2 linked regions of the Bacillus pumilus genome follow. The protein of the gene in region 1 binds, or shares a complex with, the protein of each later gene. Links are inferred from orthologs where the notes say so. Each region holds a gene or a part of one and is shown on either strand. Other genes may lie near its edges.

Evidence for each region. Proteins that work in one complex are often made in the same cells at the same time.
Region 2: the proteins of GKC25_RS07975 (region 1) and GKC25_RS06895 are in contact, whole or in part, in a crystal structure (PDB 6PRK), measured with the Bacillus subtilis proteins. The link is inferred for Bacillus pumilus from one-to-one orthologs.

What each region holds. Positions count from the first base shown.
Region 1 is NZ_CP046128.1:1,616,508-1,621,361, forward strand. Bases 2,146-4,854 are described here. They hold GKC25_RS07975 (RicAFT regulatory complex protein RicA family protein), read left to right. Parts: upstream 2,146-3,137; coding sequence 3,138-3,572; downstream 3,573-4,854. Other genes in these bases: miaB (tRNA (N6-isopentenyl adenosine(37)-C2)-methylthiotransferase MiaB), read left to right, coding at 2,146-3,136; cotE (outer spore coat protein CotE), read left to right, coding at 4,057-4,602; mutS (DNA mismatch repair protein MutS), read left to right, coding at 4,728-4,854. Outside these bases: GKC25_RS07960 (glycine C-acetyltransferase), read left to right, coding at 1-302; GKC25_RS07965 (MrcB family domain-containing protein), read left to right, coding at 404-1,519; more of miaB, read left to right, coding at 1,610-2,145. UniProt on the Bacillus subtilis protein: May work together with YlbF to regulate community development.
Region 2 is NZ_CP046128.1:1,391,871-1,394,832, reverse strand. It holds GKC25_RS06895 (YlbF family regulator), read right to left. Parts: upstream 1,726-2,962; coding sequence 1,276-1,725; downstream 1-1,275. Other genes in the region: GKC25_RS06880 (YlbD family protein), read right to left, coding at 2,531-2,944; GKC25_RS06885 (YlbE-like family protein), read right to left, coding at 2,263-2,511; GKC25_RS06890 (hypothetical protein), read right to left, coding at 1,783-2,190; GKC25_RS06900 (YlbG family protein), read right to left, coding at 937-1,209; rsmD (16S rRNA (guanine(966)-N(2))-methyltransferase RsmD), read right to left, coding at 69-656. UniProt on the Bacillus subtilis protein: Regulates sporulation prior to stage II. Positively controls the competence regulator ComK at a post-transcriptional level. May modulate the translation, stability or activity of ComS. May work together with YmcA to regulate community development.

The DNA of each region.
Region 1 (4,854 bases):
TTAGCACACTCTGGGAAAACGCCGCCTATTTCAAAGAAAAAGTCGTCAGCCTTGGGTTTCAAGTTGCTCCGACAGAAACACCGATTATTCCAATTATGATTGGAGACGAAGCCCTTACTTTCCGCTTTTCAAAGGCTTTAATAGAGCGAGGCGTGTTTGCTCAAGGCATCGCCTTCCCAACTGTGGCAAAAGGAAAAGCGAGAATTAGAGCCATCATCACAGCAGAGCACACAAAAGAAGAACTAGACCGTGCACTGACGGTGATCGAAGAAGAAGCAAAAAAACTGAACATACTTGATTGAGAGAGCGCAGGCTCTCTTTTTTTGCACTATTCTTTCCATATTTCATCAAATCTACCGTTTGTTATGTATAATGTATGTAAAAAGATCTTTTGAGGTAAGTGATGAGAGAAATGTTATTTAATAAAGATGAGTTTTATAAGCAATTTTTAGATTATAAGAACAATGCAAGAACAGATAAGAATCACCCTTTTCACAAAATGTTTAATAAAGAAATACCAAACAAAATTCAATGTGAATTAGAAAAACGTCATATGAGGAATTTGGATAGGATCGATATTAAAGCATCTACAGGAAATGGAAAAGTTGCGGAGTCTATTTGGATAGCATTTCTAGACCAGCTCTTAACAAAGAATCAAAAAACAAATAAAACAACTACACAAAAAGGATTATATATAGTCATTTTATTCGCTAATAACGGCAAAGATTTTTATTTATCGATTGGATTAGGTACTGAAAATTTATCTCTCAAAAAGATTAAATATGAAGCAGAAGTTTGGCGAGAACGACTAAAACCACAATTGAAGACTAGTGCTAATTTAAATGGATTTGAAATAGGAGATTTTTATCTAGGAGAATCTGATAGACCTAAAAAGTATGCAGCAGGTTCATTGGTATTTAAAAGGTATAATATCAATACATTTAATCAACATAAATTTTTAAAAGATATATATAACTTGAATGAATTTTTTTATGATTTTATTTTCGAAATTTATTCGAGTCCTGATCTTCATATAGACACAAAAAATAAAAAAAGTATAAAAAGAAAAAGAATCATTCATAGAGATGTTTATAAACAATTAAGAGAAGAAAGAGCAAAGCAAAACGAAGAGACAGGTAGAATAGCTGAGAAATTTGTTTATCATATGGAAGTAGAGCAATTAAAAGCAGCGGGTCAGGAACAATTAGCGGAAGCTGTCAATTGGGTGGCTGAAACGGAAGATGGTCATGGATTTGATATCAAATCTTATTACCCCGATGGAAAAGAGAAACTCATAGAAGTAAAAGGATCTAAACTGACTCATCAAGACTTTCCATTTTTCTTATCTGAACAAGAAAGAATGGTAGCAGAAGAGGAAAAAGAATCATATGTGATTACTTTAGTTGAGAGTGTCGGTACAAAGCAGATGAAAATTGTCAAAGAAATACAAAACCCTTTAGGCAAAGACGATCTACATCTGAAACCTACTCAATATTCATGCAGAATTCGTGTGGATTGAAAAGTGATGGCACATATGAATTTATTTTCAATTCATCACAAAATAGTCTATACTGTAGGGTGGAGCTTGGTTTGAAAGGAGTACAAATTCATGAATGAAGAGCAGAGAAAAGCGAGCGGACAAGTAAGTTCATCGGACAAAAAATCCGAGAAGGACTACAGCCAGTATTTTGAAGCTGTGTACATTCCGCCTTCCTTAAAAGAAGCAAAAAAACGGGGTAAAGAAGAAGTCGAATACAATCAATTTCAAATTGACGAGCGGTTTCAAGGGTTAGGGAACGGCCGCAAGTTTTATATTCGCACATATGGCTGTCAAATGAATGAGCATGACACAGAAGTGATGGCTGGTATCTTTATGGCGCTTGGTTATGAGCCAACAAACTCAACGGAAGATGCAAATGTCATCTTATTAAACACTTGTGCGATTCGTGAAAATGCGGAAAACAAAGTGTTCGGAGAGCTTGGTCATTTAAAAGCATTAAAGCGTGAAAAGCCAGATTTAATTTTAGGTGTCTGCGGATGTATGTCGCAAGAGGAATCTGTCGTCAACCGTATTTTGAAGAAACATCCATTTGTTGATTTGATTTTCGGTACACACAACATTCACCGCCTGCCAGAGTTGTTATCTGAATGCTATCTTTCAAAAGAAATGGTCATCGAGGTTTGGTCAAAAGAAGGCGATGTAATTGAAAACCTTCCGAGAGCCCGCCAAGGAAAAATTAAGGGCTGGGTGAATATTATGTACGGCTGTGATAAATTCTGTACATACTGTATCGTCCCTTACACGCGCGGTAAGGAAAGAAGCCGCCGCCCGGATGAAATTATTCAAGAGGTCAGACGTTTAGCGGCAGAAGGATATAAGGAAATTACCCTTCTTGGTCAAAACGTGAATGCGTATGGAAAAGATTTTGAAGACATGGAATATGGTCTTGGACACCTAATGGATGAGCTGCGTAAAATCGATATTCCGCGTATCCGTTTTACAACAAGCCACCCGCGTGACTTTGACGATCACTTAATTGAAGTGCTTGCTAAGGGTGGGAACCTTCTCGATCATATTCATTTGCCAGTTCAATCAGGCAGTTCTTCTGTCTTGAAACTTATGGCGAGAAAATATGACCGTGAGCGTTATCTTGATCTTGTGCGCAAAATCAAAGAAGCCATGCCAAATGCTTCATTAACAACGGACATTATTGTTGGGTTCCCAAATGAGACAGATGAGCAGTTTGAGGAAACACTTTCCCTCTATCGTGAGGTTGAGTTTGATGCCGCTTATACGTTCATTTACTCTCCAAGAGAAGGAACACCAGCAGCGAAAATGCAAGACAACGTGCCAATGCATGTGAAAAAAGAACGTCTGCAGCGCCTGAATGCCCTCGTGAATGAAATTTCCGCGAAAAAAATGAAGGAATATGAAGGGCAGACTGTCGAAGTATTAGTAGAGGGTGAAAGTAAAAACAACCCTGAAATCCTAGCCGGATATACAAGTAAAAGCAAGCTTGTGAATTTTAAAGCACCAAAAGAAGCGATTGGCAACATCGTCAAAGTGAAAATCACACAAGCCAAAACTTGGTCTCTTGACGGAGAAATGGTTGGAGAAGCTATCGAGGTGAATTAAAATGACGCTTTATTCAAAAAAAGAGATTGTCGAGCGTGCAAGAGAGCTCGCTAAAATGATTTCTGAAACAGAAGAAGTTGATTTCTTCAAGAAAGCAGAAGCGCAAATCAATGAAAATACAAAAATTTCAACGATTATTAATCAAATTAAGGCGCTTCAAAAACAAGCTGTGAATTTAAAGCATTACGGCAAACATGAAGCCTTAAAGCAAGTGGAAGAAAAAATCGATGCCCTGCAAGAAGAACTGGATGAAATCCCGGTGATTCAAGAATTCAAAGAATCACAAGTGGAAGTCAATTCCCTGCTTCAGCTCGTAGCGCATACGATTTCTAATCAAGTAACAGATGAAATCATTCTTTCAACCGGCGGTGATCTCTTATTAGGAGAAACCGGTTCAAAAGTGAAAAACTCATCACCAAGTTGCTCCATTAAATGAGAAAACCCCGCAGATGCGGGGTTTTTATTATATAGAATATATGTAATTTGTATTTTGCTACTGCATCAACAACAAAATGTTGATGCAGTAGCCCTGTATTTCGTAAAAAATGTATTGATTTATTTATTCAAAATATTATAGTGATACGTTATAAACTAAAAATTAATTGATTTTACAGATTAAAAGATTTGAATTGAAGCTCAATGCTAAATCCAAAAATGTTTATTATAATATTAAATTGTTTCATAAGATCTCCTCCTTATATAAAGAAGGGCTACTATCTTTATTACATCAAATGACACCATTACAGTCAACCCCAAACTCTCACTCTCCAACTTTTCCAATTTTCAAGGCAAGTTTATGGGCGACCATGCATACACTGAAACAGAAATGAATTTAATTGAACATGAAGTTCAAAATCGTGACACACTAGACGAATGCCCAGCATAAGATAAAACGATCAAGAACAAGGAGGCATGCCGAAATGTCTGAATACAGAGAGATTATTACAAAAGCGGTGGTTGCAAAAGGGAGGAAATTCACCCAAAGCACACACACCATTTCTCCATCGCAAAAACCAACCAGCATCCTAGGTGGTTGGATCATTAATCATAAGTATGATGCTGAAAAGGTCGGTAAAACTGTTGAGATTGAAGGAACCTTTGATATTAACGTATGGTATTCTTACGCTGATAACACAAAAACAGAAGTCGTCACAGAACGGGTGAAATATGTAGACATCATCAAACTGAGATATAAAGATAAAAATTTCCTTGATGATGAGCATGAAGTGATTGCAAAAGTGCTGCAGCAGCCCAATTGCCTAGAAGTGACCATTTCACCAAACGGCAATAAAATTATCGTTCAGGCAGAGCGTGAATTCATTGCTGAAGTGGTAGGAGAAACAAAAATTGTTGTAGAGGTCAATTCAAGCTGGAAAGAAAAAGATGATCACGAGTGGGAAGAAGAGGTGGATGAGGAGTTAGAGGATATTCATCCAGAATTCCTAGCGGGTGATCCAGAAGAATAATTCATGACTAGGGCGCATATCCCCCTAGTTTTTTTGTGCCCTTATCTAGGAGAAAAAAGGTGATTTTTTATGCTATAATGGAAGATGGTATGAATTCGAATGTAGTATAGTGAGGGATTAGAAATATGGCAAGTTATACGCCCATGATACAGCAATATTTAAAGATCAAGGCAGAGTATCAAGATGCCTTTTTATTTTTTCGCTTAGGCGATTTTTATGAGATGTTTTTTGATGACGCAAAAGAAGCGGCAC
Region 2 (2,962 bases), 230 kb from region 1 along the record:
ATGATATCCAAATGGCCCAATGTGACTGGATCAAAGCTGCCCGGACAAACGGCTATATTTCCCATGCTTTAATTTCCCCGCTTTCTATAGATCGTAATACCAGTCAACCCGTACAGTTCCTGTCTTGATATGTAAAGCTGTCCAGCTTCCTCTGGCAGTGTGACGTCCTTATCATGCTCACACACGATCACGCCGTCATCTGTTAATAAGGCATGCTCGTCAATCATTTCAAGAAGTGCTTTCAGCTGTTGATCTTTATAAGGCGGATCAAGAAAGATCGCTTGAAAGGATTCCTCTCGTTTCACAACGGCTGTGAGTGCACGCTTTGCCTCGTTTCGAAACACTTCACTTTGATCGAGCAGCGACAATTGATTGAGGTTTCCTTTAATCGTCTGAATTGCCTTCATATCTCGATCAACGAAAATGCAATGATCGAATCCTCTGGAAAGCGCTTCAATTCCTAAACCACCGCTTCCCGCAAATAAATCAAGGGCCCATCCGCCATCAAAATACGGGCCTATCATATTAAATATCGATTCTTTTACTTTATCTGTCGTCGGTCTTGTTGATTGACCTGGTACCGCTTTAAGTGTGCGGCCTTTTCTCGTTCCAGAGATGACTCTCATTTTCCCACCACTTTTTCTGCTTGCTTCTATTGGTTATTGTTTATGACAAAAAATTCAACATTATCTTACCACAACACTCCGCAGGGGACAATGCAAGGATTTTCATTCATTTTCTATGTATAGATCAAGGAAAGCGGGGTCATACTATTTATAACAGCATCTGATGTGGTGCTGTTGCCAACCGCGGAGAAGACTTACGTTTCCCCATAAGTTCTTCCTCCGGTTTCTCCTCTCCCTTTGCCTTCTCCTTAATGAATCATTAAGAATAGAAGGACCCCGCGGGTGATGCCGCGGGGATTTTTTTGTGTCTTTAAAAGCCCACTTTATAATCATACTCTTTTGCTTTGTCCAATTTGGATTCGTACTCTAATTTAATAAAAGGTTTATATGAAGGCTCAACACGCTTCACAAATGGCAATGAGCTGAGCTTAGCCATATGACGCTCGAGATCATTCATATCACAATAGATCACTGCATACTTCATTTTCCTTGAAATATAGTGAACATTTCCAAATTTTCTTAGCGCCTTTGACTGCTTTAACGAATGCAGCCAAACGACCATCCCTTGACGTTTGGTTTCCATCTTTTCACCTGCCGCTTTTTCAATTCTTTTCAGTCATTATGTAAAAGACGAGACATTCAAGTCTCGTCAAGATACTTTACAGCCACAGCTGCCACCTGATCCACAGCCACCGCCGCATGATGATAGACCATCAAAATATGGGTTCCCTGTTGGAACTTTGATATATGCTGATACAGCTTGACCGATTTCAATACTAATCTCATCTAAGATGGATTGAATCGCTGTTTCTGCTTTTTTGAAATCAACCACTGTATCGTGAAGATCTAACTTTCTTTTGACCTCACGCATTTCCTTTGAGATCGTTCTATAGTCCGGATGGTATTTGCCGAACCGCTGCACATCCTCATATTGCTCTTTTACTTTTGTAAAATGGGCAATAATTTGTTGGGCTTCTTCGTCTTGCTGGAGACGCTTAAAGCAGTTGCGGTAATGTTCAGCCTCCTCCGACTGAAGAATCATGGCAGCCAATTGATTCGCTTCCTCTTGGAGCTCCACAGATTCGATTGTCGCATACATAAATGTTGCACCTCCAATTCATAGTTTACCACGAAACCTATGGATCAGAAAATGCTTTTACGTGACAAATACATCCCATGTTTCTCTTTTCTGCTTATATTCTGGATGACGGGAATTGAGCACAACGGTCATTTTATGCTTTCCTTTTGAAAGATGCTTGACCACAAATGCAGCAGTATACTCATTGCCTGCACGTTTTCCGTCTACATACACTGTAAAATATCCCGTCTTCTCATTCTTTTTTAGACGCGAAGGTTCAAGATGAAAATCTTGTAGTGTACTTTCTATATAGACAGAAGACCCCTGCACTTTGTATTTTAAAAAGCCTTGCTGCTTCATTTCGCTTTCGGCTTGCTGCATCACTGGTACAGCTGGATCTTGCTTCGTGACTTGCTTCTCTCCATGTTGACTTTGACACCCGGTGACAAGAAAAAGCAATGCGCATATTGACAGCATCCATTTCATCTTCTGATTCTCCTTTCATCTACTTTTATAGGATGCTCAGGAAATAGACATCTTAATCAACTCAAAAAAGCCTCACCCGGCTCCATTTTGATTGCGCATTGCTTGGAACATTTGAATCATCATTTCAGCCATTTGGACACTGTTGCTCAACTGACTCACACGATGAGGAATGGTTTTTTCGTAAAAATTCATTTTATCTAATTCAAAGGACGATAGCTTTTCAGGATGTCGAGTCAGCTGTCTGTACCAGAGAGGACGCTGTCTGATGAATTTGATTCGATCCTCTTCGGCCATGACAAACTCCTGTACTTCTTTCCGCACCAAAAGCATCCCCTTTCAATTAATCTTTCCTGAAGGAGAATGGGTGCTGACTGCCTCCAGATGAACCTTTCTTTGAGCCATTTGATGAAAATTGTCCGAGTAAGCTTTGTAAAGAGGAAATAGACTGGCTCATTTTGTTGATTTGTTCATTCATTTGATCAGCGTCCATTTTTTTCACAGCAGAAACCATTTTAGACATAAAATCTGCTTTTCCCAATTCACTTGGCTTAGAGGCTTTTTCTTCTTTACCGCCTTCAGATTGCGTTTGCCGGTAAGGAGACCACATCTCGTCTTCTTCACCAAACATGATCCAATTTTCGTATACACTTTGCCAGCTTTTTTCTTGCGTTTGCACTTCTTGAATTAACTTCGGATGGCGTCTGACGAATTGTTTAAATTCATCAATGGATGTTTGTTTTTGTTTGTTTGTCAAATCCTCACCCCCCATACA